Linked DNA regions of Phreatobacter stygius. The main gene of each other region encodes a partner of the protein of the gene in region 2 in a complex. Links are inferred from orthologs where the notes say so. Each region holds a gene or a part of one and is shown on either strand. Other genes may lie near its edges.

What was found.
Region 1: the proteins of E8M01_RS15525 (region 2) and uvrB are in contact, whole or in part, in a crystal structure (PDB 7EGT), measured with the Thermus thermophilus proteins. The link is inferred for Phreatobacter stygius from one-to-one orthologs. Residues at the interface, in WP_096412145.1 of Thermus thermophilus: His654, Arg656, Phe657, Gln666, Asp668, Glu669, Lys680, Arg681, Leu682, Ser683, Lys685, Tyr686, Ala687; in WP_096411307.1 of Thermus thermophilus: Glu23, Leu25, Arg26, Asp27, Gly28, Glu29, Arg30, Phe31, Arg55, Glu326, Asp327, Phe328, Glu379, Ser382, Gln383, His398, Gly400, Arg401.

What each region holds. Positions count from the first base shown.
Region 1 is NZ_CP039690.1:2,057,664-2,071,912, reverse strand. What follows is about bases 5,804-9,047. They hold uvrB (excinuclease ABC subunit UvrB), read right to left. Parts: upstream 8,689-9,047; coding sequence 6,004-8,688; downstream 5,804-6,003. Other genes in these bases: E8M01_RS09395 (hypothetical protein), read left to right, coding at 8,898-9,047; E8M01_RS09405 (ComEA family DNA-binding protein), read left to right, coding at 5,804-5,892. Also shown: E8M01_RS09425 (LysR family transcriptional regulator), read left to right, coding at 1-120; E8M01_RS09420 (efflux RND transporter permease subunit), read right to left, coding at 286-3,441; E8M01_RS09415 (efflux RND transporter periplasmic adaptor subunit), read right to left, coding at 3,456-4,625; E8M01_RS09410 (TetR/AcrR family transcriptional regulator), read right to left, coding at 4,637-5,257; more of E8M01_RS09405, read left to right, coding at 5,524-5,803; more of E8M01_RS09395, read left to right, coding at 9,048-9,641; E8M01_RS09390 (Bug family tripartite tricarboxylate transporter substrate binding protein), read left to right, coding at 9,744-10,715; E8M01_RS09385 (hypothetical protein), read right to left, coding at 10,731-10,967; rplS (50S ribosomal protein L19), read right to left, coding at 11,171-11,554; tRNA (guanosine(37)-N1)-methyltransferase TrmD, read right to left, coding at 11,707-12,405; E8M01_RS09370 (HAD family hydrolase), read right to left, coding at 12,402-13,067; ribosome maturation factor RimM, read right to left, coding at 13,064-13,588; rpsP (30S ribosomal protein S16), read right to left, coding at 13,764-14,123; ffh (signal recognition particle protein), read right to left, coding at 14,188-14,249. UniProt on the Escherichia coli protein: The UvrABC repair system catalyzes the recognition and processing of DNA lesions. A damage recognition complex composed of 2 UvrA and 2 UvrB subunits scans DNA for abnormalities.
Region 2 is NZ_CP039690.1:3,308,115-3,322,138, forward strand. Bases 10,922-13,940 are described here. They hold E8M01_RS15525 (ATP-dependent helicase), read left to right. Parts: upstream 10,922-11,222; coding sequence 11,223-13,658; downstream 13,659-13,940. Other genes in these bases: E8M01_RS15520 (L,D-transpeptidase), read left to right, coding at 10,922-11,081. Outside these bases: E8M01_RS15460 (PhzF family phenazine biosynthesis protein), read left to right, coding at 1-168; E8M01_RS15465 (MFS transporter), read left to right, coding at 268-1,524; E8M01_RS15470 (methylated-DNA--[protein]-cysteine S-methyltransferase), read left to right, coding at 1,607-2,203; E8M01_RS15475 (helix-turn-helix transcriptional regulator), read left to right, coding at 2,206-3,057; E8M01_RS15480 (VOC family protein), read left to right, coding at 3,086-3,448; E8M01_RS15485 (SRPBCC family protein), read left to right, coding at 3,488-3,898; E8M01_RS15490 (hypothetical protein), read right to left, coding at 3,902-5,143; E8M01_RS15495 (transporter substrate-binding domain-containing protein), read right to left, coding at 5,221-6,096; E8M01_RS15500 (enoyl-CoA hydratase-related protein), read left to right, coding at 6,335-7,120; E8M01_RS15505 (3-hydroxyacyl-CoA dehydrogenase), read left to right, coding at 7,124-8,638; E8M01_RS15510 (PaaI family thioesterase), read left to right, coding at 8,641-9,075; E8M01_RS15515 (Hsp33 family molecular chaperone), read right to left, coding at 9,107-10,081; more of E8M01_RS15520, read left to right, coding at 10,458-10,921. UniProt on the Escherichia coli protein: A helicase with DNA-dependent ATPase activity. Unwinds DNA duplexes with 3'-5' polarity. Translocates on single-stranded DNA with 3'-5' polarity. Initiates unwinding more efficiently from a nicked substrate than double-stranded DNA.

The DNA.
Region 1 (14,249 bases), 1.3 Mb from region 2 along the record:
ACCATCCGCCGCACCTATCATCTGGTCGCCCATGTCGATACCCGGCGCATCGCCCGGGTCGACGAGGCCTATCGGTTCATCGTCGAGGAGGTGGAGGCCGCGGGCAGCCTGTTTTCTTGAGAAACGGCCGCAGCCATCGGGCTTTCGCAGGGGCCTCAAGCGCCTGGCTCGGTGGCCAGGCGAAGAGCCCGGTGCCCGCGGGGGCGGACCCGCGGACACCAGGCTCGAGCATTTCCCGGTTCACGGGGAAGCCAGGAAATACTCTTGGCGGAGGGCGGCGGCCGGTTATTCGGCTGCGACCCGAATCGGGGCATGCGGCTGCGTATTCGCGGGGCTTGGCTGAGCTCCGTGGCCATGGCCGCCCTGGGCCTCGCCCGGCTCGTCGGTCGGGCCGACGAAGCGGCCGAACAGCCAGCCGAAGAAGCGGCCGAGATCGTCCATAACGGTGTAGAAAGACGGGACGAAGACTAGGCTCAGCACGGTCGAGACCAGCAGGCCGCCGATCACCGCGATGGCCATCGGCGCGCGGAACTCGCCGCCGTCGCCCATGCCGATCGCCGGCGGGATCATGCCAACCGCCATGGCGAGCGTGGTCATGATGATCGGCCGGGCGCGCTTGCGGCCGGCATCCAGCATGGCCTCCTTGCGCGGCACGCCGTCGCGCACCCGCTCGACCGCGAAATCGACCAGCATGATGGCGTTCTTGGTGACGATGCCCATCAGCATGAGAATGCCGATGACCACAGGCATGGAGATGGCGTTCTTGGTCAAGAGCAGCGCGATGATGACGCCGCCGAGCGACAGCGGCAGCGACATCAGGATGGTGAGCGGCTGGAACAGCGAGTGGAACAGCAGGACCAGCACGCCGAGCACCATCAGAAGGCCGGTGCCCATGGCGAGCGCGAAGCCCTGGAACACCTCGGCCATGACCTCGGCATCGCCGCCGCTCTGGAACGCCACGCCGGCCGGCAGGTTCTTGGCCACCGGCAGGGCGAGGACCATTTCCAGCGCCGGTCCGATTTCCAGGCCGCCGGTCAGGTCGGCGCCGATATTGACCCGCCGCATGCGGTTGTAGCGCTCGATCGACGAGGGGCCCTGGCCGAAGGTGATATCGGCAACCGCGGTCAGCGGCACCTGCTGGTTGGTCGCCGTGGTGACGGTGAGCTGCGACAGGAGGTCGAGATTGGTGCGCGCGGCGGTGTCGAGCTGGACCCGGATCGGGATCTGCCGGTCGCCGGCATTAAACTTGGCGAGATTGGCCGCCACGTCGCCAATGGTGGCGACACGCACGGCTTCCGAGATCTGGTCGGTGGTGACGCCATAGCGGGCGGCCTCGTCGGCGCGCGGCACGACGCGGATCTCCGGCCGGTCCAGACCGGCGGCGGCAGCGACATTGACGAAGCCGGGCAGGCGCCGCATTTCGGTTTCGAGATCGGCGACCGCCTTGTTCAGGCTGGCCGCGTCGTTGCCGCGCACGATGATCGACAGCTCGCGCTCGCCATTGTCGCCGACATACCAGGCGCGGATGTCGGGGATCTGGTTGAACAGCCCGGAAACCGCCTGCTGGATTTGCCGCTGGGTGCGGCTGCGCTCGGTCTTGTGGCTCAGCCTGACGATGACCGAGGCCCGGCGGATCTCGCGGGTGCCGGTCGGGGTTGCGCCGCCGACCACCAGGACGGATTGCACCTCCGGCACTTCCTTCTTCAGGAGCTTGGCCAGCTCGTCGGTGCGGTTGCGGGTATCCTCCAGGGTCGAGCCCGGCGGCAGTTCGACCGAGACGACGAAGCGCGCCTCGTCGGGGAAGGGAATGAAGCCGGTCGGCAGGAAACGGATCGCATAGATCGACACGGCGAAGATCGCGATGCCGGCCAAAAGCGTCACATAGCGGAACCGCATGGTGCCGTTCAGGAAGCGCAGATAGCCGCGCATCAGCCGGCCGTCCTTGGCTTCCTTGTGCTCGTGGGGCTTGAGAAAATAGGCCGCCATCATGGGTGTCACGAGCCGCGCCACAAGCAGCGAGAACAGCACCGCGACGGCGACGACCAGGCCGAACTGCTTGAAATATTGGCCGGCAATGCCGCCCATGAAGGACACCGGTGCGAACACCGCGACGATGGTGAAGGAGATGGCGATGACCGCCAGCCCGATCTCGTCGGCCGCCTCCATGGAGGCGCGATAGGGCGATTTGCCCATCTTCATGTGGCGGACGATGTTCTCGATCTCGACGATGGCATCGTCGACCAGGATGCCGGTCACCAGGATGATGGCGAGCAGCGACACCAGGTTCATCGAGAAGCCCATGAGCTCCATCACCCAGAAGGTCGGGATGATCGAGAGCGGCAGGGCGAAGGCCGAGATCAGGGTGGCGCGGAAGTCGCGCAGGAACAGGAAGACGACGATGACGGTGAGGATCGCGCCTTCCAGCAGCATTTCCATGGCCGAATGGAAATTGCCCTCGGTGTAGTTCACCGAATTGTCGATCTCGCTGAACGTGACGTTCGGATGGGCGGCCCGCATCTCGACGATCCTGGCGCGGGCGAGCGCCGCCACCCGGGCATCGGAAGCGCCCTTCGAGCGGAAGATCTGGAAGGCCACCGTCGGCGTCTCGCCATTGACGCGGGTGAAGGCGCGCGGCTCCTCATAGAGGTCGGTCACCTTGCCGAGATCGGACAGGCGGACTTCGCGGCCGCCGGGCAGCACGATCTTGGTGCCGGCGAGATCGTCGACATTGATGGCCGAGGCGAGGGTCCGGATCGACTGCTCCTGGCCGGCGACATCGCCACGGCCGCCGGCGAGATCGACATTGGTGGCGCGCAGCTGGCGGTTGACGTCGCCGGCGGTGATGCCGAGCGCCATCAGCCGGTCCGGGTCGAGCGAGATGCGGATCTCGCGGGTCACGCCGCCATAGCGGGCGACCCGGCCAATGCCCTTGAGGCCCTGCAGGTCGCGCTTCACCGTGTCGTCGATGAACCAGGACAGCTGCTCGAGCGTCATCGCGGGGGCGGCGACCGCCACCGTCATGATCGGCTGGTTCTCGATGTCGAGCCGCTCGATGATCGGCTCTTCGATGCCGCGCGGCAGATCGGCACGGATCTTCGAAATGGCGTCCTTGACGTCATTGAGCGCCCGGTCGGTGTTCACCTCCAGGCGGAATTCGACAATGGTCACCGAACTGCCGTCGGTGATGTTGCTCATGACGTTCTTGACGCCGGCAATATTGGCGACCGCGTCCTCGATCTTCTTGGAGATCTGGGTCTCGAGTTCGGCGGGTGCGGCGCCCGACTGGGTCACCGTCACCGAGATCAAGGGGATGTCGATATTGGGAAAGCGGGTGATCGGCAGGTTGAGGAAGCTCATCCAGCCGAGGAAGCAGAGCACGACGAACAGCACGATTGCCGGGACCGGCTGGCGGATCGAGTAGGCGGAAATGTTCAAGGCCATCGGGAGTGCCTCGTTCAGCGGGCCGCAAGGGCGATCGGGGTCACCCGATCACCATTGCGCACGAAGCTGCCGGAGACGGCCACCACCTGTTCCCCGGCCTGCAAACCCTGGCGGATCTCGATGCGGTTATCGGCGCGCAGGCCCGGCACGACGGTGCGGGTCTCGACCAGGCCGTCCTTGACCACCTGCACCGAGACCGCGCCTTGCGCGAACATCACGGCGGACAGCGGCACCAGCACGCCTTCCGAGCGGGCGACCTCGACCAGGCCGCGGCCGAACGAACCGAGCGGTGGCCGGTCGGTGCCGTCGAGCGCGATGCGCACGCGGCCGAGCCGGTTGGCGCGGTTCACTTCCGGCGCGACCAGGCGCACCGAACCGGCGAGTTGCCTGTCCCAGCCGGCGGCGTCGATGGCGGCCTTCTGACCCGGCTTCAGCTTGGCGAGCGTGGTCTCGGCAATGTCGCCCTCGAGTTCCACCGCGCCTTCCGAGATGATGCGGAACAAGGGGTCGCCGACCGCGGCGGCGACCGCACCGACACGGGCGGTGCGGCGCGACACGACGCCGCCGACAGGGGTGCGGATCTCGGAGCGTGCGATGCGCAGGGCGATGTCCTCGCGCTGGGCGCGGGCGAGCGTCAGATCGGCCTCGCCGAGGCGGAGCGCATGATGGGCGGCGTCCAGGCGGGCATTGGCGGCGCGCGAGGCCGACAGGCGCTGGTCGAGCTGATCGTTGGAGGCGACACCGGTGGTCTGCAATTGGCGGGTGCGCTGCAATTGCTGGTCGGTCAGGCTCTTATTGGCGGTGGCCTCGGCGATCGAGGCATTGGACTGGGCGATCGAGGCCTCGGCACGGGCGATCTGCGCGGCGTTCTGGGCCAGCTGGACGTCGAGCATGGCGCGGTTGAGCCGGGCGAGCACCTGGCCGGCGGCCACCTGGTCGCCTTCTTCGACCAGGATCTCGACAATCGACAGGCCCTCGACCTCGGGCGAGATCAGCACCTCTTCGCGCGCCACGAACGAGCCGGTGACGATCACCAGATCGCGCACCTCGCCACGGCTGGCGGTGGCAACCGTCACGGAGGGCGGGCGCGGTTCGTTGGCCCGTGCGGCGCCGGCGCCGAGCGGCAGGACAAGGGCGAGAAGCAGCAGGGAGCGATGCATGAGGCGGGTCATGATGCGGGTCATGGGGGGCAGCTTCAGGTCAGGTTGTCGTTGGACGGGGACAGCGGTGTCAGCAGCATCGTGCGCATGATGTCGAACATCATCTCGACATGCGGAACGGGATCGAAATCGGGATCACGGCCCCGACGCAGCATCAGGCCGTCGGCATAGGTGATCATGAACTGCACGGTGCGTTCGAGGTCGGCATGCGGCTCGGTATGGCCGCGTGACCGGGCGGTATCGAGCGCGCCATAGAGCTTCTGGTAGATGAATTCGTCGGTCTTGACGCGCAGCGCCGCGATCTGCGGATTGCGCGTCGCTTCCGACATGATCTCGATCCACATGCTGCAATTGGCGCGTGGTTCATCGACCATGTGGTAATAGGCGAGGTCCCGGAACGAGGCCCAGAGGTCGTCGGAGGTGGCCAGCGCGTCGAAGCCTTCGGAGGCCTGGGCGAGATCGCGCTCGCAAAGACCTTCGATCATCGCTTCCTTGGAGGGGAAATAACGATAGAGATTGCCTGGGCTCATGCCGGCCTCGCCGCAGATCTCGGCCATGGTCGCGCCATGAAAACCTGAGCGCATGAAGCAGCGCTCGGCGGCGTCCAGGATCGTCGTCTTGCGGTCGGTGCGCTGGATCTCGTCGATACGCGGCATTGTCTAACGGCACTCCGGCTGACGCGGCGTCATTAGCGGGGAATGTTTCAGGTTGCAATGCAAAAATGAACGAACGTTCGCTTTTTTAAGACAAATCAAAAGACAGGCAAATTTGAGGCGGACCGGCGCGCGCGCGATGGCGGAGCCGCTAGGGACACACCGGATTGAGCTGTCCGCCCGATGGTGCTCGGCTGTCGCCACAGGTTCGGCGTGACGGCGGCCGATTCGGCCACCCACCATCGCCCGACCCAACGAGGGAGACGACCATGCTCAAGACTCTGCTTCTCGCCGGCGCCCTGGCGGCCTCCGCCGCGGGCGGCGCCTTCGCCCAGGCGACCCAGCCGGCAACGCCGGCCCGGCCCGCCGCGCCGCCGGCCGCCACCAGCCCCGCGGCGCCCGCGCCCGCGCGCCCGGCCGCCACCACGCCCGCGACCACGCCGCAATCGGCGCTGATCGACATCAATTCGGCCACCCGCGCCGAGCTGATGACGCTGACCGGCATTGGCGAGGCGCGCGCCGACGCGATCATTCGCGGCCGCCCCTATCGCGGCAAGGACGACCTGCCCAACCGCAACATCATCCCGCAGGGCGTCTATGACGGCATCAAGGACAAGATCATCGCCCGCCAGCGCTGATCGCATCGCCGCATTGCCTTGAACGGACAGGCCGGCCCGGGCCGGCCTGTCGCGCCGACCCGTGGCCGGTGACCGGGTGTCTCGCGCCAGCACAACGGCCGGCGAAGCGTGTCAGCGCTTCCAGCCCCGCCGTGGCTTGCCGCCGCCTTTGTGCCGGGCCTCGGCCCCAACAGGCACTTCGCGATCGGTGCCCGGGCCCATGCTGTCGAGATCGGGCCTCGCCGCGCGGGACGGCGGCAGATTGGCCGCCTTGCCGTATTTGCGCTCGCCACGATAGCCGCCGGTCCTGTCGTCGACCGCCTGCTGGCGCGCCAGCGGGTCGTCCATGACAGCGAGTTCGGTCTCGCGCAGCCGCTTCAGCTCGTCGCGCAGGCGCGCGGCCTCCTCGAAGCGCAGGTCGGCGGCCGCCTCGCGCATGCGCTTTTCCAGATCGGCGGTGACCGCCGCGAGATTGTGGCCGACCGAAGCGCCGCTCTTGGTCAGGCCGGCATCGACGGTGACATGGTCTTTCTCGTAGACCGAATCGAGGATCTGCGAGATCGCCCGCTTGATGGTCTGCGGCGTGATGCCATGGGCGGCGTTATAAGCTTCCTGCTTCTCGCGCCGCCGGTTGGTCTCGGCAATGGCGCGTTCCAGCGAGCCGGTCATTTGGTCGGCATAAAGCAGCACCCGGCCGTCGACATTGCGGGCGGCGCGGCCAATGGTCTGGATCAGCGAGGTCTCGGAGCGCAGGAAGCCCTCCTTGTCGGCATCGAGAATGGCGACCAGCGCGCATTCGGGAATATCGAGGCCCTCGCGCAGCAGGTTGATGCCGACAAGCACGTCGAAGGCGCCGAGCCGGAGGTCGCGCAGGATCTCGATCCGCTCGATCGTGTCGATGTCGGAATGCATGTAGCGGACCCGCACGCCCTGCTCATGCAGATATTCGGTCAGGTCCTCGGCCATGCGCTTGGTCAGCACGGTGACCAGCGAGCGATAGCCGGCGGCCGCCGTCGCCTTGACCTCGCCGATGAGGTCGTCGACCTGGGTGCGCGCCGGCCGGATGATGCAGGGCGGGTCGATCAGGCCGGTCGGCCGGATCACCTGTTCGGCGAAGACGCCGCCGGTCTGTTCCAGCTCCCAGCCGCCGGGGGTCGCCGAGACGTGGATGGTCTGCGGCCGCATCGCCTCCCACTCCTCGAAGCGCAGCGGCCGGTTGTCCATGCAGGAGGGCAGGCGGAAGCCATATTCGGCCAGCGTCGCCTTGCGCCGGAAGTCGCCACGATACATGCCGCCGATCTGCGGCACGGTGACATGGCTCTCGTCGACGAAGACCAGGGCGTTGTCGGGCACATATTCGAACAAGGTCGGCGGCGGCTCGCCGGGCCGGCGGCCGGTCAGCCAGCGCGAATAGTTCTCGATGCCGGCGCAGGAGCCGGTGGCCTCCATCATTTCCAGGTCGAACAAGGTGCGCTGCTCGAGCCTTTGCGCTTCCAGGAGCCGGCCGGCCTTGTTCAATTCCTCCAGCCGCCAGCGCAGCTCTTCCTTGATGCCCGTGATGGCCTGGACCAGGGTCGGGCGCGGCGTCACATAGTGCGAATTGGCATAGACCTTGACGAAGGACAGGTCGGCATTCTTCTGGCCGGTCAGCGGGTCGAATTCGTGGATCGACTCGACCTCGTCGCCGAACAGGCCAATGCGCCAGGCGCGGTCTTCCAGGTGGGCCGGGAACAGTTCGATGGTGTCGCCGCGCACCCGGAAGGTGCCGCGTGAAAAGTCCATCTGGGTGCGCTTGTATTGCAGCGCGATCAGGTCGGCGATCAGCTGCCGCTGGTCGAGCTTCTCGCCGACCTTCACGCCGAAGGTCATGGCGGTATAGGTCTCGACCGAACCGATGCCGTAGATGCAGGAGACCGAGGCGACGATGATCACGTCGTCGCGCTCGAGCAGGGCGCGGGTGGCCGAGTGGCGCATCCGGTCGATCTGCTCGTTGATCGAAGATTCCTTCTCGATATAGGTGTCCGAGCGCGGCACATAGGCTTCCGGCTGGTAGTAGTCGTAATAGGAGACGAAATACTCCACCGCATTGTTCGGGAAGAACGATTTGAACTCGCCATAGAGCTGGGCGGCCAGCGTCTTGTTGGGCGCCAGCACGATGGCCGGGCGCTGGGTCGCGGCAATGATCTGGGCGGCGGTGAAGGTCTTGCCCGAGCCGGTGACGCCGAGCAGCACCTGGTCGCGCTCCTGGCGGCTGAGGCCGTCGACCAGCTCGGCGATGGCGGTCGGCTGGTCGCCGGCCGGCTCGAATTCCGAGACCAGTTCGAACGCCTTGCCGCCCTCCCATTTTTCCGGACGTGCCGGCTTGTGCGGCAGCCAGACCTGGCCGTTGACCTCAGGCCGGCCTTCCTGGATCAGCCGCTCCAGCGCCTTGACCGTGGCGGTGACGCCGGAGGTGCCGATCTCGCTCTCGATATCGAGGGCCTGGGCCTGTTCGACATTGATGCCGAGCCGATGCGCCAGCGCCTTGTCGGCAAGGCTCGCCTCGGCCTGGAAACCGGCCTGCGGTGCTTCGGCAAAGCCGTGCTGGGGCTGGCCGGTCTGCGAGCCGACACCCGCCGTGCCGCGATTGATCGCCGGGTTCAGGAGCGCCGCCAGCGCCGGGCCGAGCGGCTGCAACTCAGGCTTGGAGGCCTTCGATCGCGGCGTCTTGGCCTTGGAATCCCTCGCCTTGGCGGGTCCAGCGCCCTTGGCAGGCGAGGGCGATGCCGCTGGCGATCGCGGAACTTCGGCGACAGGCTGCTTCGGAGCTTTCGACATGCCGGCAATATGGGCCGGGACCCGCCGGAACGGAAGAGGTACGGGCGGTCTTGCAGCTGTGCTGCTGACACAGGGTGGCAGCAGCAGCATGGGGTCCTGGGAGGCGGACTGTGTCGGCGCGCACGGCGCAGCCTTCCGATCCCGGCATGCTGGATCCGGACGGGCGAGCGCCGATCTTGCCTGACGTCGCACCTGATGCGGAGGCTAGCATGCCCGGACCGACCAGCGCGGCCGCGCGCGTCACCATTGCCGTGCTCGGGATCCTGGCTTCGCTTGCGCTCGCCGAGCTGGTGTCGTTCCGGGTGCTCGGCCTGTTCCTGTCACCGAATTCCCAAGGCAGCTACACCATCACCAGGACGGGCGGCGAGGCGCGCTGGCTGGCGGTGGCCAACCTCGTCTCGCTCGCGACATCAGTCCTGCTGGCGATCGGCATCGTGAAGCTGGTCTATCGCCGCCGCCGGCTCGATCGTCCGCTGGTCGTTCTCGGCGGCTATGCCGGGGCCTGCATCGTCGCCGGCCTCGTCCTGCTCGCCTGTGCCGCGGGCTTTGCCAGCGGCAATCTGCCGGTCAGCGAAGCGCGTCCGCGCGCCGGTCTCGAAGATCTCGGGTCACTCTATCTCGCCCTATGCCTGGTCAGCGTCTATATCGGCGTCCTCGCGCTTCTGCCGGCAGCCGCCATCATCGCCTATGCGGAACGACGCGGCCTGCGTTCACCGCTGTTCTATGGGGGGGCCGGCGCAGTTGCCGCCGTGACGGTCGTCGGCGCCGTCCTTCTCGTCCTCCTGCTGGCCGGCGCGCCGCAACGGGAGGTCTTCCGCGGCGCATCGCCCTTGTTCCGCCTGCTGCTGCTGTTTGCCGCACCGGGTCTTGCCGGCGGGCTGACCTATTGGCTGATCGCCGGACGCAAGGCGGGCGAGCGGCCTCCGTCCATGGCCGCGCGACCGGTGGATTGAGGCGGGCAGGCCGCCGGCATTCTTCAATGCCCCTTCCTTTGGCGCCTTGCGCCATGTCATTTTCCGTGCTCCGCACAGCGATCGATTTCCGGAGCCTGTCCCATGCCTGCCGTTTCCCGCCGCGCCGCGCTCGGCCTCCTGTCCTCGGCGCTCGCCGCGCCGGCCTTCGCGCAAGCCGATTACCCGAACCGGCCGGTGACCGTGGTGGTGCCGCAGGCGCCCGGCGGGGCCAATGACATCATCGCGCGGATCATCGCCGAAAAACTATCCGAGGTGATGGGCCAACGCTTCGTCATCGAGAACAAGGCCGGCGCCGGTGGCAATCTCGGCTCGCAGGCCGCCGCCCGTGCGACGCCTGACGGCTACACGCTGCTGGTCACCATTTCGGCGAGCCAGGCGATCAATCCGGCGCTTTATGCCCGCACCGGCTTCGATCCGGTGAAGGATTTCGCGCCGATCTCCATGCTCGGCACCGTGCCGAACGTGCTGGTGGTCAACCCGAACTTCCCGGCCAGGACCGTCGCCGACCTGATCCGCATGGCCAAGGAAAAGCCCGGCGACTATCATTATGCCTCGGCCGGCAACGGCACGCTGAACCACCTGGTCGGCGAGATGCTGAAATCGCGCGCCGGCATCGACCTGAAGCACATCCCCTATCGTGGCATTGCCCCGGCGCTGAGCGATGTCATCGCCGGCCATGTGCCGATCACCTTCTCCAACCTGCCGGCGGTGATCAGCCAGATCCAGGCCGGGACGGTCAGGGCGCTCGGCGTGTCGACGCAGAAGCGCAATGCCAACATTCCCGACGTGCCGGCCATTGCCGAGACCGTGCCGGGTTTCGACGCCGAATTGTGGATCGCCATCTACGGGGTTGCCGGCACGCCGCAGCCGATCATCGACAGGCTGGTGAGGGCGACACACGAGGCGCTGGCCAAACCCGATATGAAAGCGAAATTCGCCCAGCAAGGTGCCGACATCGTCGCCTCGACGCCGGCGGAACTGGCGGCCAAGCTGGAGGCCGACCTGAAGGTCTGGGCCGAGATCGTGCGGACATCGGGCGCCAAGATCGAGTGACCGCCCGAGCGGCCGTCATCGGCCTTGCGGCATGCGCGGCGCGCCACGGCAGATCCCGCCGGGCGCGCCGGCGTCGTCGCAGAACGGGCGGCAATTGCCGGATTGCCGGCAAGCCTGGTCGACCCAGCGCTCGCCGGTCGCCTGCCAGTTCCAGTCGGCGCATCCGGCGAGCAGCAGAGCCGCGCCGATCAGGGCCAGGACCGCGCCGGCGCGCCGGCGCGGGGAGACGGGCATGGAAGGATGGCCGGGCATCAATGCTCTCCGTTATGGAGGCATTGCCTTAGCATATTTAATTATTGTTTTGCGATAACTAATTTCTGAAATGCGACGGTGCAGCCGCGTCTGGACCGTCATCCCGGTCGATGCCTTGCCGGCCAATAAAAACGGGGCCCGAAGGCCCCGTCGAAATTCTCAGCAAATGCCGGTCGCCGAAACGGCGATCACTGCCTTGGCGATCACTTGGCCTTGGCGTTCGGCTTGTTGTCGGCGCGCTCGGCGATACGGGCCGACTTGCCGCGACGATCACGCAGGTAATAAAGCTTGGCGCGACGGACCTTGCCGCGGCGCACCACCTTGATCGAGTCGATCGACGGCGAATAGACCGGGAAGACGCGCTCGACGCCCTCGCCATAAGAAATCTTGCGAACGGTGAAGCTCTCCATCAGGCCGCCGCCGGAACGCGCGATGCACACGCCTTCATAGGCCTGGACGCGGCTGCGGTCGCCTTCGCGAACCTTCACGTTGACGATCACGGTGTCGCCGGGAGCGAAGGTCGGGATGGTCTTCTCGCCGAGAACGCGAACGGCCTCTTCGGCCTCGATGGTCTGGATCAGATTCATGGGTCTCGTCCTTGTGGCCGGCCGACAGCGGTCCGGCATGTTTTTGGTCTTGATTCGAAGGGTGGGCGCGAGCGCCCGGTTGTTCCTCGGCTGAGGGGCTTTCACCCCTGGTGCCATCGGAGGCGGCTCGATACGCCAAAATGGCGTAGTTGTCACCCCTTCTTGGCTGAAATCGCCGACCAAAGATCCGGTCGCCGCTCGCGGGTGATCCGTTCGGCTTCGGCGCGCCGCCATTTGGCGATCTTGCCGTGGTCGCCGGAGGTCAGAATGGCGGGGATCTCCCGGCCTTCGAACAGCTGCGGCCGGGTGTAATGGGGGTATTCGAGCAGGCCGGCCTCGAAGCTCTCCTCCGTGCCGGACTGGTCGTGGCCCATGACGCCCGGCAGAAGCCGCACCACCGCATCGAGCAAGACCAGCGCGGCGATCTCGCCGCCTGACAGCACATAATCGCCGACCGATACCTCTTCGAGACCGCGGGCTTCGATGATGCGTTCGTCGACCCCTTCGAACCGGCCACAGAGGATCATCGCACCCGGGCCGGCGGCGAGCTCGCGGACACGGCCTTGGGTCAAAGGCCGGCCGCGCGGCGACATCAGCAGGCGCGGGCGCGGATCGTCCGATGGCGAGGCGGCGTCGATGGCGCGCGCCAGCACATCGGCCTTCATCACCATGCCCGGTCCGCCGCCGGCCGGCGTGTCGTCGGCGGTGCGGTGGCGGTCCCGGGTGAAATCGCGAATGAACACGGTGTCGAGCGACCAGGCCTCGCCCATGGCTTTGCCGGCGAGGCTTGCCCCCAGCGGTCCCGGGAACATCTCCGGATAGAGGGTGAGAACGGTCGCGCGGAACATCAGGCGGGTACCGTCAGGCCTTGAAGGTCGAAACCGGTGAAATCGGTGATCGTGGCGATCCGGTTGGGAAATTCGGCGAAGGCTTCCGGCGCCAGCATGGTGGTGACCGCCACCGCCCGCATGCCGGCGCGCCGGGCGGCCTCGACGCCGAGCGGCGCATCCTCGAACACCAGGCAGCTTTCGGGCGGCACGCCGAGCAGCTCGGCGCTCTTCAGGAAGATGTCGGGATTGGGCTTGCCGCGCAGCCCCATGGCGGGCGAGGCGATGGCCTTGAACCGGCGCCTGAGGTCGAGCGTATCGAGCACCACGGCGATATTGTCGGGTGGCGCGGCAGTGGCGACCGCCGAAGGCAGGTGGAGCGCGTCGGCGGCGTCGAGCAGCGCGGTCAGGCCGGCCAGCGGTTGGGCATGGGGTTTGTAGGCGGCGCGGTAGAGCTCTTCCTTCTCCTCGGCCAGCGCCGCGCGGCGCTCTTCGGTGAGCCCGGGGAAAAGGCCCGCGAAGATCTCGGGCAGCGAACGGCCGGCGGTCTGGACGAAATGCTGGTCGCGGTCGAAGGGCAGGCCGTGGCGCCGGTGAAAGATTTCCCAGGCGTCGTCGTGAAAGCGCATGTTGTCGACAATGGTGCCGTCCATGTCGAAGATCAGCGCGCGGACCGGATCGCTCATTGCGGCTCCTCCTCGTCCTCGAGCAGGCCCGGCGGCGGATCGACGACCAGCTTGCCGCCGGCAATGTCGACGGAGGGCACCACCGCCTTGGTGAACGGGATCATCACGGCCTTGCGGCCACGGCGCGCCACGTCGATGATGTCGCCGGCGCCGAAATCGAACACCGCGGTGACCGTGCCGATGGTCTCGCCGGCAGTGGTCACGGCGGTCAGGCCGATCAGGTCGGAATGCAGGAATTCATCCTCGTCCATCGGTCCGGCGAGCCGCTCGCGCGGCACCAGCAGGTCGAGATTGGTGACCGCCTCGGCGGCATTGCGATCCCTCAGCTCCGTGACCCGCGCGACCAGCACTTCGCCGGCCGGGCGCACCGTTTCGAGCGTGAAGGTCCGGCCGTCACGGGTGGTCAGCGGCGAATAGCCGAGGATGGCGGTCGGGTCCTGGGTGTAGGACTTCAGACGCACCTCGCCCTTGATGCCGTGGGCGGCACCGAATTTCGCGACGAGGACGAGATCGGAGGGCATGATGCCTCTCTCCAGGAATCTGGCCATGCCGGCCGTTGCCGCCGGCATGGCCCTGGCCGAGCCGGCGGTCCGGCGAAGGGTCTTGCCCGCCACCTCCCGGTCAGGGGAGGTGGGCGATTGATGTGTCCTGGCCGGCCGTGGCGAGGCGCCGGGGGCGCCCACGGCCGGATCAGGCTCAGCCCTCGGCCGGGGCTTCGGCTGCGGCGGTCTTGGCGGCGCGCGACGCGGCGCGCTCCTCGGCCTTCTTGCCGGGCTTGGCCTTCTCCGGATTGCTGCGGGCTTCGCGCTTCATCAGGCCTTCGGCATCGAAGAAGCGGGCGACGCGATCGGTCGGGGTCGCGCCCTTGGCAAGCCAGGCCTTGGCGGCCTCGAGATTGATCTCGTAACGCTTCTTGTCCTTGTCGAGGATCGGATTGTAGGTGCCGAGCTTCTCGATGAAGCGGCCGTCGCGCGGCGAGCGCGAGTCGGCGACGACGATCTGGTAGAACGGGCGCTTCTTGGTGCCGCGACGGGCGAGGCGGATCTTGAGCGACATGGGGTGTCTCCTTGTAACTGTCGTTCGTGATGTCAGGTGAATGCGATGTCGTGGGTCCGGCGGCTCATTTCTTCTTGCCGCCGAAGGGAAAACCGGGAAGCCCCGGAAGCTTGCCGCCGAACCCCG
Region 2 (14,024 bases):
GCGACGCTGGTGCCCTATTGGGCCGGCAAGCTTGGAAAGACCCGGCTTTCAGCCCTGCAATGCTCGAAACGCGGCGGCCATCTCCTGTGCGAGCTGGCCGGCGACCGCGTGCTGCTGACCGGCCAGGCGGTGACCTTCATGACCGCCACGATCCATTTGCCGGACTGACGACAAGGCTGGCCCTGACGGGAACGACATTTCGGCGCGCACCGAAGCATCGGCCGCGCCAAACCGGCACTGTCGGGCATCGTCATCGGGGGATTTCACATGACCGCTCAGGCCGTTCAGGCTCCATTTTTCGGTTGGCGCGTGGTCGGCGGCGCCTTCGTCCTGGCGGTCTTCGGCTGGGGTCTCGGCTTCTATGGGCCGCCGGTCTTCCTGCATGCCGTGCGCGAGGCCCGCGGCTGGCCGCTGACCCTGGTCTCGGTCGCCGTCACCACCCATTTCCTGGTTGGCGCGGTGGTGGTCGCCAACCTGCCGGCGCTCTATCGGCGCTTTGGCGTGCCGTCGGTGACCAAGGCCGGCGCACTCGCCCTGGGACTTGGCGTCTTCGGCTGGGCGGTCGCGGCCGAGCCTTGGCAGTTGATGGCCGCGACCGTGCTGAGCGGCGGCGGCTGGGTGGCGATGGGCGCTGCCGCCGTCAACGCCATCGTCTCGCCCTGGTTCGTGCGCTCGCGGCCGGCCGCGCTGTCCATGGCCTATAACGGCGCGAGCATTGGCGGCGTGCTGTTTTCGCCGCTCTGGGTCATGGCCATTTCCAGCCTCGGCTTTCCGACCGCCGCCGCGTTGATCGGCCTGGTCACGGTGGTGGTCATGTGGGTTCTGGCCGATGTGGTGTTCCGTCATACGCCCGAGAGCCTGGGGGTCGAACCGGACGGCGACACCGCCGGCGCAAGGCCTGCCTCGGCCGTCGCGGCGCAAGCCCGGCCGCTGCCCGGCTCGGCGCTCTGGCGCGACCTCGGCTTCATCACGCTGGCGGCCGGCATGGCGCTCGGCCTGTTCGCCCAGATTGGCCTGATCGCCCATCTGTTCTCGCTGCTGGTGCCGGCGCTCGGCGCCCAATATGCCGGCCTTGCCATGGGTTTTGCCACCATTTGCGCCATTGCCGGCCGCACGCTGGTCGGCTGGCTGATGCCCGCCGATGCCGACCGCCGGCTGGTCGGCTGCCTCGCCTATGCCGTGCAGATCGTCGGTTCCGTCGTGTTCATCCTGGCGGCGGGTGAGAATGTCGCCCTGCTGCTCCTCGGCGTTGCCCTGTTCGGCTCCGGCATCGGCAATGCCACCTCGCTGCCGCCGCTCATCGCCCAGGTCGAGTTCACCCGCGAGGACGTGCCACGGGTGGTCGCGCTGATCGTCGCCATCGCCCAGGCGAGCTATGCCTTCGCGCCGGCGGCCTTCGGCCTGATCCGCGACCTGACCCAGACGACGCCGGGTGCCGCGCCGCTGTTCTTCGCAGCGGCCGCCGTCGTGCAGGGGCTGGCGATCGCAACCTTCTTGATCGGCCGCAGGCGTCAGCCCATGTGATTCAGCCCGTGTGATCCGGGCTGGCCCGGAGCAAGATTTTCCAAGTGCGGCCCGCGACGCCGGTGCTATGATCGGAGCAGTCATGACAGAGCCTGGCTACACACTGTTCGAGACCGCCATCGGCCTCTGCGCCATTGCCTGGGGCGAGGCCGGGATTATCGGCGCGCAACTGCCCGAGGGTGATGCCGCGCGATCGCGCGCACGGCTTGCCCGGCGCTTTCCGGACGCACGTGAAGCGCCGCCGCCACCGGCCGTCAGCCGGGCGATTGCCGAGATCGTCGCGCTGATCGCCGGCGAGCCACGAGACCTTCATGCCATCCAGCTCGACATGGCGGGCGTGCCGGATTTCCACCAGAAGGTCTATCAGGTCGCCCGCGCCATCCTGCCCGGCGAAACCTTGACCTATGGCGAGGTCGCCAAGCGCATCGGCGAGCCGGGAGCCTCCCAGGCGGTTGGCCAGGCGCTCGGCAAGAACCCGTTCCCGATCATCATTCCCTGTCATCGCGTCTTGGCGGCCGGCGGCAAGACCGGCGGCTTCTCGGCCAATGGCGGCGTCGAGACCAAGTTCCGCCTGCTGACCATCGAGCGCGCGCGGACCAGCGCCGAGCCGACCCTGTTCGACGGCGACAGCGCCTTCGGCTTCGCGGCCCCGCCGCGCCAGAAATCGCGGAGCGGCTGACCATGACGGCCATGACGCTCTGTGATTGCGCTTCGATGTTCGTGATGGACTACCGCTGCACCGCGGGTCCCGACGACCGGCCGTTCACCGAGGTTCATGACCGGTTCTCGCTGTCCTATGTCCGCCGCGGCAGTTTCGCCGTGGCGAGCCGCGGCCAGTCGTTCGACCTGGTGGCCGGCTCGATCTTTGTCGGCCATCCCGGCGACGAATATGTCTGCCGCCATGACCATCACGTCTGTGGCGACGAATGCCTGTCGTTTCAGCCTTCGGCCGAACTGGTCGACGCGATCGGCCCGCGCGCCGATCTCTGGCGCATCGGCGTCCTGCCGCCCCTGCCCGCGCTGACCGTCATTGGCGAGCTCGGTCAGGCCGCCGCCGATGGCCGCAGCGATGTCGGTGTCGACGAAGTCGGCCATCTGCTCGCCGCCCGTTTCATCGATGTCGCTTCCGGCCACAAACGCAAGCCGGCCACGGCCGTGGAACGCGACCGCCGTCGCGCGGTCGAGGCGGCGTTCTGGATCGACACCTATTCGCACCGCCCGATCGGGCTCGAGGATGCCGCAAGCCAGGCCGGCCTCAGCCCGTTTCATTTCCTCCGGCTGTTCACCCGGACGCTCGGCGTGACGCCGCATCAATATCTCGTCCAGTCGCGGCTGCGCCACGCGGCACGGCTGCTGGCCGATGACGAACGCTCGATCACCGATATCGCCTATGATGTCGGCTTCGGCGACCTGTCGAATTTCGTCCGCACCTTCCATCGGGCCGCTGGCGTCTCGCCGGGCGGATTCCGCAAGGCGGCGAAGGGCGATCGCAAGATATTCCAAGAACGCCTGGGGGCCTTCGCCCTAGCCTGACCTCCTACTCCAGGAGGACACCATGTCCATGTACGATCATTTCGGTTTGCGGGTTGGCGATATGGACGCGAGCGTCCGTTTCTACGACGCCGTGCTGTCGCCGCTCGGTCACGTCGCCGGGCCGCGTGAGGAAACCTATGCCGGTTTCGGACCGGCTGACGCGCCGGCCTTCTGGCTGCATCCGGAAAAGAACCGGACCGGCTCCGGTTGCCACATCGCCTTCCGGGCGCCGAGCCGTGCCGCGGTCGACGGCTTCCATGCCGCCGGGCTGAAGGCCGGGGCCAAGGACAATGGCGCGCCCGGCATCCGCGCCGATTATGGCCCGACCTATTACGCAGCCTTCCTGATCGACCCCGACGGCAACAATGTCGAAGCGGTCTGCACGAAATAGCCGCTTGTCCGAAACCTCTGGAGCACGGGAGGTCGCGCCATGGCGTCGATCCGCAGGGATATTCTGATTGAAGCCGGCCCGGACCATGTCTGGGCGGCGGTCCGCGACTATGGCCAGGTTCACACCAGGCTGGCGCCGGGCTTTGTCACCGGCACGACGCTGGAGGGCGATCTGAGGGTGGTCACCTTCGCCAGCGGCCTGATGCTGCGCGAGCTGATCGTCGATGTCGACGATCAGGCGCGCCGTCTCGCCTGGGCGGCGATCGAAGGTCGGGCGACCCATCACAACGGCTCGCTGCAGGTCTTCGCCGAGGACAGCGGCGCCAGCCGGCTCGTCTGGATCACCGATATCCTGCCGCATGAGCTGGCGCCGCCGATCGGCGCCATCATGGCCGAGGGCATGGTGGTCATGAAACGGACGCTGGAGCAGAGCGCCCGCCAGGCCGCCTGAGCCTCAGTTGAACCAGATCGCGTAGGTCAGGAACTGGCCGGAGAACACGCGCTGCCACTGCGCCCAGCTCTGCCGTGTGATCTGCGGACCATCCTTCAGGTAGGGCAGGGCGGCGTGGCCGGTGCCCCAGAGCACCAGGTCGAAAGGCCTGGGCTGTTCGAAAAAGGCACGGAAATCGATGCCTTGCCGGTAGCGCCAGTGCGGCAGCAGCAATTTGCCGTCCAGCACCGCCTCGAATTCGGTCAGCGCCGCCTGCCAGCCGTCGAGCCGTTCCTGGGTCACTTCCAGGCCCGGAAAGGCGGTGTTGCGCTGTTTCGGGCCCGGCAGCCATTCCTGGTCGTCGTCGGTCTCCGCCAGCACCTCCTTCCAGCTTTGCCGGCTGAGCGCGATCACCGCTTTCAGATGATCGCGGGCTTTCACCAGGCGCTCCGGTTCGGCCAGCGGCCAGCGAACCAGATGGACCAGCGCGATGAGATCGCCCAGCTGTCCGGCATCGCCGCCGATGATCGGGTCGCGCAGCGGCTCCGGCGCGGCGCGCGGCCCCGACGGATCGGCCGCCCCCTGAAACAACAGATGGGCGGCGCCGTCATAGGTCTCGTGCCAGTCATAGGCGAGCGCGAATTCGAGGAAGGCCGACAAGAGCCTGGAATAACCGCGCAGCCAGATCATGTCGGCACGGTCGAAGCCGACCTCCCAGGGCGGGCTGTCCGGTTCGGCGCGCGACTGGCCGATCATGCCGACGCGCGCGATGATCCGGCCGAGAGCCTCGTCCGCCGAGGCCTGGCCGTCGCCGTTCAGGTCGAGGCGGATCGCGTTGAGATCGAGCGGCAGACGCACCGATCCATCGGGCAGGCGCGCCAGCACGGCTTCGGCCGCGGTGAGGTCGGCGAGAAACCGGACATAGATCGCCCGGAGCTTGTCATAGGTCAGCGGCTCCGGATTGGCATTTTCCGGCACCGGCAGGCGCAGGATCGGAATGCTGCCGCTGCGCGGTGGTCGCAGGCCGTGGCGATGGAGCCCCTGGCCAAGGGTTTCGACGGCCCGCGCGAACTTGACCATGCCAAGCGCCGCCACCGTCTGGGTGTCCTGGGTCCGGCCTGTCAGTTCGGCCTCGCCCTGGGCCAGGGTGCCGGCGCTGGCATGCCGCCTGAGTAGATCGCCGGCGCCGGCGTCCTGCGCCCGGGCGCCCGTCTCGAAGGCCCAGGCGGTGAGCGCCAGCAGTCCGGCGAACAGAGTTCTGATCATGACATCGCTCCTCGGTCGGCGCGGACGAAGCCCGAACTCTGTGGCGGAACCACGTCGGTCGCACACGGCAGGGCGCTCTAGTAGATCCCGACCGGAAAGGCCTTCAGATAGAGGTCGGTATAGATGCCCTTTTCCCAGAGCCGCTGCAGCGCATGGTTGATGGCGATCCTGAGCGGATCGTTGCCGCGCCGCATGACGACGGCGAGGCCCTCGCCGAAATAGCGGTTCTCGGTGAAGGCCTGGCCGAGGAAGCGGCAGCAGTCGGCCGATGCCTGGCCGTTCAGCCAGAAGGCATGGCTGACGCCATCGCCGAACAAGACATCGACGTCGCGGCCGCTCAGCGCCTTGCGCGCCTCGACAAGCGTCGGATAGCGGCGGATCGCCGAACCGCGGAAGAAGGCCTGGACATAGGCCTCATGGGCCGTGCCGGTGACAACCGCGATGGAGCGGCCGGCAAGCGCTTCGGGGGTCGCGTCGGCGAGTGCGGTGTCCCGGCGCATGACGAAGCGGGCCGGCGTCTCCAGATAGCGGTCGGACACCTCGTAGCGCCGGCGGATCTCCGGGGTGATCGCCTGGGCTGCGATGATGGCATCGCCGCCATTGCGGTCGAGGCTTTCCAAAAGTGTGTCCCAGCGCCGGACCTGGATCGTGCAGGGCACTTTCAGTTCTTCGCAGAGCGCCCGGGCGAGGTCGACATTGAAGCCGATCGGCTGGCCTTCGGGCCCGGCGAAATTGAATGGCGGATAATCGTCTTCGGTCAGGAAGCGGATTTGCGGCACGCGCGTCATGTCGACCCGCTCGCTGCGCCGGCGCGGATCCCAATAGCTCGGGATGATCACTTGCGGCGCGGCATCCGGCGGACGCGGGCTCGGAATCGGCGCCTGCTGCGCGCGCGCGGGCCCGCAGGCGAGTGCCGTGATCATCGCGAGGGCAAGAACGGCCTGGAGCGTCATGGCGCGAACGGGATCTCATGCGGGCGGTTGATCGAAACGGCTCCCTTATAGCCTAGTCGCAGCCTGCCGCGAGCCGCGTCCCGACCATACGGCCTGCGCGTCGAAATCTGGTTGCTTTCGCGCCGTCGCGGGGTAACAAAAGTCGGCATGCGCGGGGCGCCCGCAGGTGTCCCCGCTGGGCTCCAGAAAGAATTATCGTGACAAGGGCTTATGCCCTGATGGCCCTGGGAGGGCGCAGATGACCGAGGCCGCCAAGCCGAGCGTGATCGTCGAGGATCTGGCGCCGCATGTGGCGCTGGTCAGGATCGATCGTCCCGAGGCGCGCAATGCGCTGAACGCCGAGACGCGCGCGGCACTGGTCGAGGCCTTTCAAAGGCTCGGCGCCGACCCGGATGTGCGTGTCGTGGTCCTGACCGGCACCGGCAAGGCCTTCGTCGCGGGCGCCGACATCAAGGACATGGCGAGCCGCACGCCACCCGACATGATGGCGCGCCGGACCCATTTGCAGTGGCAGGTGATCGCCCAGTTTCCCAAGCCCCTGATCGCGGCGGTCAACGGCTTTGCCCTTGGCGGCGGCTGCGAGCTCGCCATGCATGCCGACATCATCATTGCGGCCGAGAGCGCGAGGTTCGGCCAGCCGGAGATCAAGATCGGCATCATGCCCGGTGCCGGCGGCACCCAGCGGCTGATCCGCGCGGTCGGCAAGTTCAAGGCGATGAAACTCATGCTGACCGGCGCGGTGATCGACGCGCATGAGGCCGATCGCATCGGGCTGGTCACCGAGGTCGTGCCGGATGCCGAGCTGATGGAGCGCGCCAAGGCGCTGGCCGTCGAGATCGCCGGCCTGCCGCCGGTGGCGCTGGCCGAGATCAAGGACGTGGCACTGACCGGCGAAGACCTGCCGCTGGCCGCCGCCCTGGCGCTGGAGCGCAAGGCCTTCCAGTTGCTGTTCTCGACCGAGGACCAGAAGGAGGGCATGGGCGCCTTCCTCGACAAGCGTTCGCCTGACTTCAAGGGACGTTGAATCATGCCGGAATTTGCGAAAGTGGGTGTCGTCGGGGTCGGCGCCATGGGTGGCGGCATCGTTCAGATGGCGGCCCAGGCTGGCGCCGAGGTGGTGCTGTTCGACGCCCGGCCGGGCGGGGCAAAAGCTGCCGTCGAGAAGCTCGGCGCGACCTGGGACGGACTGGCGGCCAAGGGCCGCATGACCGCCGAGGCCGTGGCCGCAGCCAAGGCCAGGCTGACGCCGGCGGCCTCGATCGCCGATCTCGCGCGTTGCGACCTGGTCATCGAGGCGATCGTCGAAGACCTCGAGGTCAAGCGGAAGACCTTCGTCGAGCTGGAGACCGTGGTGCGCCACGATTGCGTGCTGGCCACCAACACCTCGTCGCTGTCGGTGACCGCCATCGCGGCCGCCTGCGCCCGCCCCGAACGGGTCGCCGGCTATCATTTCTTCAATCCCGTGCCGCTGATGAAAGTCGTCGAGGTGATCGACGGTGCACGCACGGCAGCCGGCATTTCCGGCCGGCTCGCAGCCTTCGCCCGAGAATATGGCCACCGTCCCATCGCCTGCATCGATTCGCCCGGTTTCGTGGTCAATCATGCCGGGCGCGGCTTCGGCACCGAGGCGCTCCAGATCGTCGTCGGCGAGGGTGCCGCCGCCTATGCCGACGTCGACCGCGCCTTGCGCGACCAGGTCGGTTTCCGGCTCGGGCCATTCGAGCTCCTGGACCTGACCGGCCTCGACGTGTCGCAGCCGGTCGGCGAGAGCATGTTCCGGCAGTTCTACGGCGAAGCGCGGTTCCGGCCGTCCTGGCTGCTGAAACAGCGCCTGGACGCGGGCCTGCTTGGCCGCAAGGCCGGTCACGGCTTTTATGCCCATGGCCCCGAGGGCCAGGAAAAGCCGCCGGAACAGGCGATTCCCCGAGCCGATCCGCGGCCGGTCTGGGTGGTGGCGGTGGAGTCGGCCTGGCGTGACGAGATCGTTGCCATAGTCCAGGCCGCCGGCTGGCCGGTGGCGAGCGGTCCGCAGCCGCCGGATGATGCCTTGATCGTGGTCGCGCCGCTCGGCCATGACGCGACCGCCGCGGCCGAGGGACTGCAGGTGCCCGCCACCCGGCTGGTGGCCATCGACGCGCTGTTCGGACTTGCCAAGCGGCGGGTGATCATGGCCGCGCCCGGCGCCGATACGGGCTTTGTCGAAGCCGCCCATGCCCTGTTCGCGGCCGACGGAACCCCGGTCACCCGCATCCGCGATTCCGCTGGCTTCATTGCCCAGCGGGTGGTCGCCACCATCGTCAACATTGCCTCCGACATGGCCCAGCAGCGCATCGCCAGCCCCGCCGACATCGACGACGCCGTGCGGCTCGGCCTCGGCTATCCGCAAGGCCCCCTGGCGCTCGGCGACGCGGTCGGGCCCGAGCGTATCGCCGCGATCCTCGCGGCCCTGAACGGCCTGTCGGGCGATCTGCGCTACCGGGCGAGCCCCTGGCTGCGCCGGCGCGCCGGGCTCGGCCTCAGCCTGGCGACGCCCGAGCCGTGACGATGGAGGATCGCGCCCATCCCGGACCGGCCGACGGCCCCGGTCGCCTCAGCGGCTTTCAGAAGCTGATCGGCTGGAAGGTCAAGGTCTGGGAAGACGGCCATGCGGTGATCACCTGCGAGATCCGGCAGGACTTCATGAACCGAAGCGGCATTCTGCATGGCGGGCTGATCGCCACCTTGCTCGATTCGGTTGCCGGGCACGCCGCTTTCGGCGCGCCGCCGGCCGATCCGAGCCAGCCGCGGCAGGGCGGCGTCACCTTGTCCTTCACCATCAATTATCTCGGCACGGCAAAAGAGGGCGAGCTGACGGTGACCGGCCGGCGCACCGGCGGCGGCAAAAGCATCATCTTCGCCCGTGCCGAAGTCGTCGATGCGGCGGGGCAGCTGATTGCCGAGGCGACCGGTACGTTCAAGCGGATGAAGCCCAAGCCGTGAGGCGGCACCACCGCCGCGCCCGATGAAGGGCTCACTCGGCCGGGTCGAACTCGGCCGGAGCGAATTTGTAGCTGGTCGAGCAATATTCGCAGGTCACCGTGATCGCGCCGTGCTCGACCATGTCGTGACGCTCCTGAGGCGTGAAGCTGCGCACGATGTTCTCGATCTTGTCGCGCGAGCAGGTGCAGTGGTCCGACACGCCCTGCGCGTCGAACACCCGGACCCCGCGTTCGTGAAACAGGCGGAACAGCAACCGCTCGGGCGATACGGTGCGGTCGACCAGCTCGTCGTCGCCGATCGTGTCGGTCAGCGCGCGGGCTTCGGCCCAGGCCTCATCCGGCTCGGGCAGGGGCGTGCCGTCCGGCGCGTCGCCGGGCGCGAGGTCGCGGGTGATCGCGCTGCCGGCTTTCGGCACGTGCTGGACCAGCATGCCGCCGGCACGCCAGGCGCGGCTCGGACCGTTCTCGCCGGGCACCAGCTCTTCGGCCGCGGCGAGCCTGACCCGCGTCTCGATCTGCTCCGACTGGCGGAAATATTGGTCCGCCGCCTGTTCCAGTCCCTGGCCGTCGAGTGAGACGATACCTTGGTAGCGCTGCGTTTCGGCGCCCTGGTCGATGGTCATCACCAATTGTCCGCTGCCCAGCAGGCTGGCCGGATCGGCGCGGCCGGCTGCGGCCGCCTCGGCAACCTTGCCAGCATCGAAGCGGGCGAGCGCCCTGACCTTGTCGGGCGTGGTGACATCGACCACCAGCATGCGGACCGGGCCGTCGGTCTGCGTCTGCAGGATCAGCCGGCCGTCGAATTTGAGGCCCGAGCCGAGCAGCACGGTCAGCGCGGTGGCCTCGGCAAGCAGGCGCGACACCTCCGGCGGGTAGCCGTGGCGGTCGATGATGGTGGTCGCGGAGCGGCCAAGGCGCGCCACGCGGCCGCGCAGGTCGAGCTCGTCGACGTGAAAGGGCACGACAATGTCGTCGGCGCCGTGGGTGAGATCGGGGACAGTGGACATGAGCCGCTATATGGCGCTGTCGGGCGCCGATTGCGAGAGGGTTTGACAGCTGTCCGGCGCATGGCTCGCAGGTGATTCGCGGGAGGCCCGGCGCGGCCCTTCGGCAGCCCGCCGCGAGCCCGCCACAATCACGTTCCCGTGAGTCTGGACCGGAACAGAAAAATTCAGTCGGCTTGCGGGTTTGCGCGGGATGAAAAGTCGTGGCCGCGCGGTCACAGTCATGGCGAAAAAATGGCCTTGCCCATGGCGGCAGGCGCGACGCCCCGTTGCAATGCAACGAAGCTTGCCGCTTTCATACCGTCAGCGGTGTTTTACAATCTGGCCTTGTCGGGCCGCCTCCGCCGGTATCGCTGTTTCAACAGGTCAAGGTGCATCCATGCGGCGCATTCTGCCAATTCTCGCCACCACGGCGACGCTCCTGCTGTCGGCGACCGCCGCGCAGGCGCAGTTTCTGTTCTTCGGAAATCAGAACACCCAGCAGGTCATGATCGACCCGGCCACCGGCCAGCCGATGCGCCAGACGCCGCGCACCGATGGCGGCCCGCGTGTCGGCGCCAGCGCCATCCCGCGCGAGACGGTGTCTTATGCCGGTGGACATGCGCCGGGCACGGTCATCATTTCCACCCAGGAGCGCCGGCTTTATCTCGTCCAGCCGGGCCGCACCGCCATTCGCTATGGCGTCGGCGTCGGCCGCCCGGGCTTCGCCTGGGCCGGCGTGAAGTCGATCACCCGCAAAGCCGAGTGGCCGGATTGGCGTCCGCCGGCGCAGATGCTGCGCCGCCGCCCCGATCTGCCCCGCTTCATGGCCGGCGGCCCGCAGAACCCGCTCGGCGCCCGGGCGCTCTATCTCGGTTCTTCGCTCTACCGCATCCACGGGTCCAACGAGCCGCACACGATCGGCACGGCCGTGTCGTCGGGCTGCTTCCGCATGACCAACGAGGACGTGATGGATCTCTACGCCCGCGTCCGCGTCGGCACCCGGGTGGTCGTCACCCGCTGAACCTGGCTGCGATCGACCTGTCGAGGTGAGGGCCGGCGGCAGCGCCGGCCTTTGCTTTTTCAGGCGCTCGTCCTGGCGCATTTGATTCCCGCGCCAAAAGTCCCATTTTGGGGGCTGACCGAATCGGAAGCTTCAAGCCCCATGGCCGACCCCGTGACCCATCGCCAGCCGAGCCTCGCCGAACGGGCGATGGCCGCGCGTGGCGAGGCGGCGGCGATCGGCTATCTCGCCAATCTGAATCCCGAACAGCGTGCCGCCGTCGAGACGATCGACGGGCCGGTGCTGGTTCTGGCCGGCGCCGGCACGGGCAAGACCCGGGTGCTGACCACCCGCATCGCCCATATCCTGGCGAGCCGGCGCGCCTTCCCGGGCGAGATCCTGGCGGTGACCTTCACCAACAAGGCCGCGCGCGAGATGAAGGAGCGCATTGGCCACCTGGTCGGCGAGGCGGTCGAAGGCATGCCCTGGCTCGGCACCTTTCACGCAACCGGCGTCAAGATGTTGCGTCGGCATGCCGAATTGGTCGGCCTGAAGCCGGGCTTTTCGATCCTCGATACCGACGACCAGATCCGCCTGTTGAGGCAATTGATCCAGGCCGAAAATATCGACGAGAAGCGCTGGCCGGCGCGGGTGCTGGCGGGCGCCATCGATGGCTGGAAGAACCGGGCGCTCACGCCGGACAAGGTGCCGGCGGGCGAAGGCGGCGCTTATGCCAACGGCCTCGGCGTCAAGCTCTACAAGGACTATCAAGACCGGCTGAAAGTGCTGAACGCCGTCGATTTCGGCGACCTGCTGCTGGAAGTCATCCGGCTGTTCCGCGAGAATCCGGATGTGCTGGCGCACTACCAGCAGCGGTTCAAGTTCCTCCTGGTCGACGAGTATCAGGACACCAACGTGGCGCAATATCTGTGGTTGCGCCTGCTGGCCCAGCGCCAGGAGGGCCGGCCGCAGAACATCTGCTGCGTCGGCGACGACGATCAGTCGATCTATGGCTGGCGCGGTGCCGAAGTCGACAACATCCTGCGCTTCGACAAGGATTTTCCCGGCGCCACCGTCATCCGGCTCGAGCGCAATTACCGCTCGACTGGCCATATCCTGGCCGCCGCCTCTCATCTGATCGCCCATAACGAGGGCCGGCTCGGCAAGACGCTGTTCACCGACGGCGAAGACGGCGAGCGGCCGACACTGACCTCGGTCTGGGATTCGGAGGAAGAGGCGCGTTCGGTCGGCGAGGAGATCGAACAGTTGCAGCGCCAGGGCCACGCCCTGAACGAGATGGCGATCCTGGTGCGGGCCTCGTTCCAGATGCGCGAGTTCGAAGATCGCTTCATCACCATTGGCCTGCCCTATCGGGTCATCGGTGGCCCGCGCTTCTACGAGCGGCTGGAGATCCGCGATGCGCTCGCCTATCTGCGCTGCGTCGCTCAGCCGGCCGACGACCTGGCCTTCGAACGCATCGTCAACACGCCGAAGCGCGGCCTGGGCGATGCCACGCTGCAGCTTCTGCACGACCATGCCCGCGCCCGGAACGTGCCGCTCATGCAGGCCGCCAGGGTCATGGTCGAGACCGAGGAATTCAAGCCCAAGGCGCGCAATGCGCTGAAGTCGCTGATCGACGCCTTCGACGGCTGGGCCGCCAAGCTCGACACGCTGCCGCATCAGGAGCTCGCCGAACTGGTGCTCGACGAGAGCGGCTATACCGAGATGTGGCAGAAGGACCGCACGGCCGAGGCCGCCGGGCGGCTGGAAAACCTCAAGGAACTGGTCCGTTCCATGGAAGAGTTCGAAAACCTCGCCGGCTTCCTCGAACATATCGCGCTGGTCACCGATGCGCGTGGCGAAGGCGAGAGCGACGATGCCGTGTCGATCATGACGCTGCATTCGGCCAAGGGGCTGGAATTCGACTCTGTCTTCCTGCCCGGCTGGGAGGAGGGGCTGTTTCCGCATCAGCGCGCGCTCGACGAGAGCGGCCGCGCCGGCCTCGAGGAAGAACGCCGGCTCGCCTATGTCGGCATCACCCGCGCGCGCCGCAATGCCAGGATCTATTTCGCCGGCAACCGGCGCATTCACGGCCTGTGGCAATCGACGGTGCCGAGCCGTTTCGTCAACGAACTGCCGGAAGGCCATGTGACGATTGCCGAAGGCCTTGGCACGTCAGGTTACGGCGGCATGGGCCGCGGCGGCTTCGGCGAGAGCCGGTTCGACAAGGCCGGGGCTTTCTCCTCGACCTATGCCACGCCCGGCTGGCAGCGCGCCCAGGCGCAGAAGTCGCTGGCCGATGCGCAAGGCCGTTTCACCGGCCGTTCCGGCAGCCAGGCCTTCGGCTCGACCTTCGCGGAGGGCCGCGGCGGCTTCCAGGGCCGGCTGACCGAACGCTCCGGCGGCGGCCGCACCATCGATGGCGAACTCGTCGCCAAATCGACCGGCGAACCCTCGCGCCACAAGGTCGGCGACAGGGTGTTCCACTTGAAGTTCGGTTATGGCGAAGTGGTCGCGGCCGACGGCAACAAGCTCACCGTCCAGTTCGACAAGGCCGGCGAGAAGAAGGTGGTCGACAGCTTCGTCGAGGCGGCGTGATCGTTATCTGGATAACCGGCGGAAAAGCTTGAGTAGCGTCCGTTAGGCCGCTGACTTCAGATGCAAATCGAGTGTCAATCCAAATCGGCTTGTTTCCCACGCCTGTGAGAATCGGGGACATTGGGGTTTTGGCGGCTGCGGCCCAACCAATTCGGTCACCTGGCCGCCCCCGCGCATATTGTACTGACCGGGATCAACCGATTCGAAAGGCCCGGTCATGCTTCGCAGCAGTCGTGACATTGTCCGTCACCTTGAACGTGAAGGTTGGGTTCAAATCGGCGGCAAGGGCTCGCATGAGAAGTTCCGGGACCCCGGAAACCGGCAAGACGACGGTGGTGCCGGATCCGAACAAGGACCTCGGCAAAG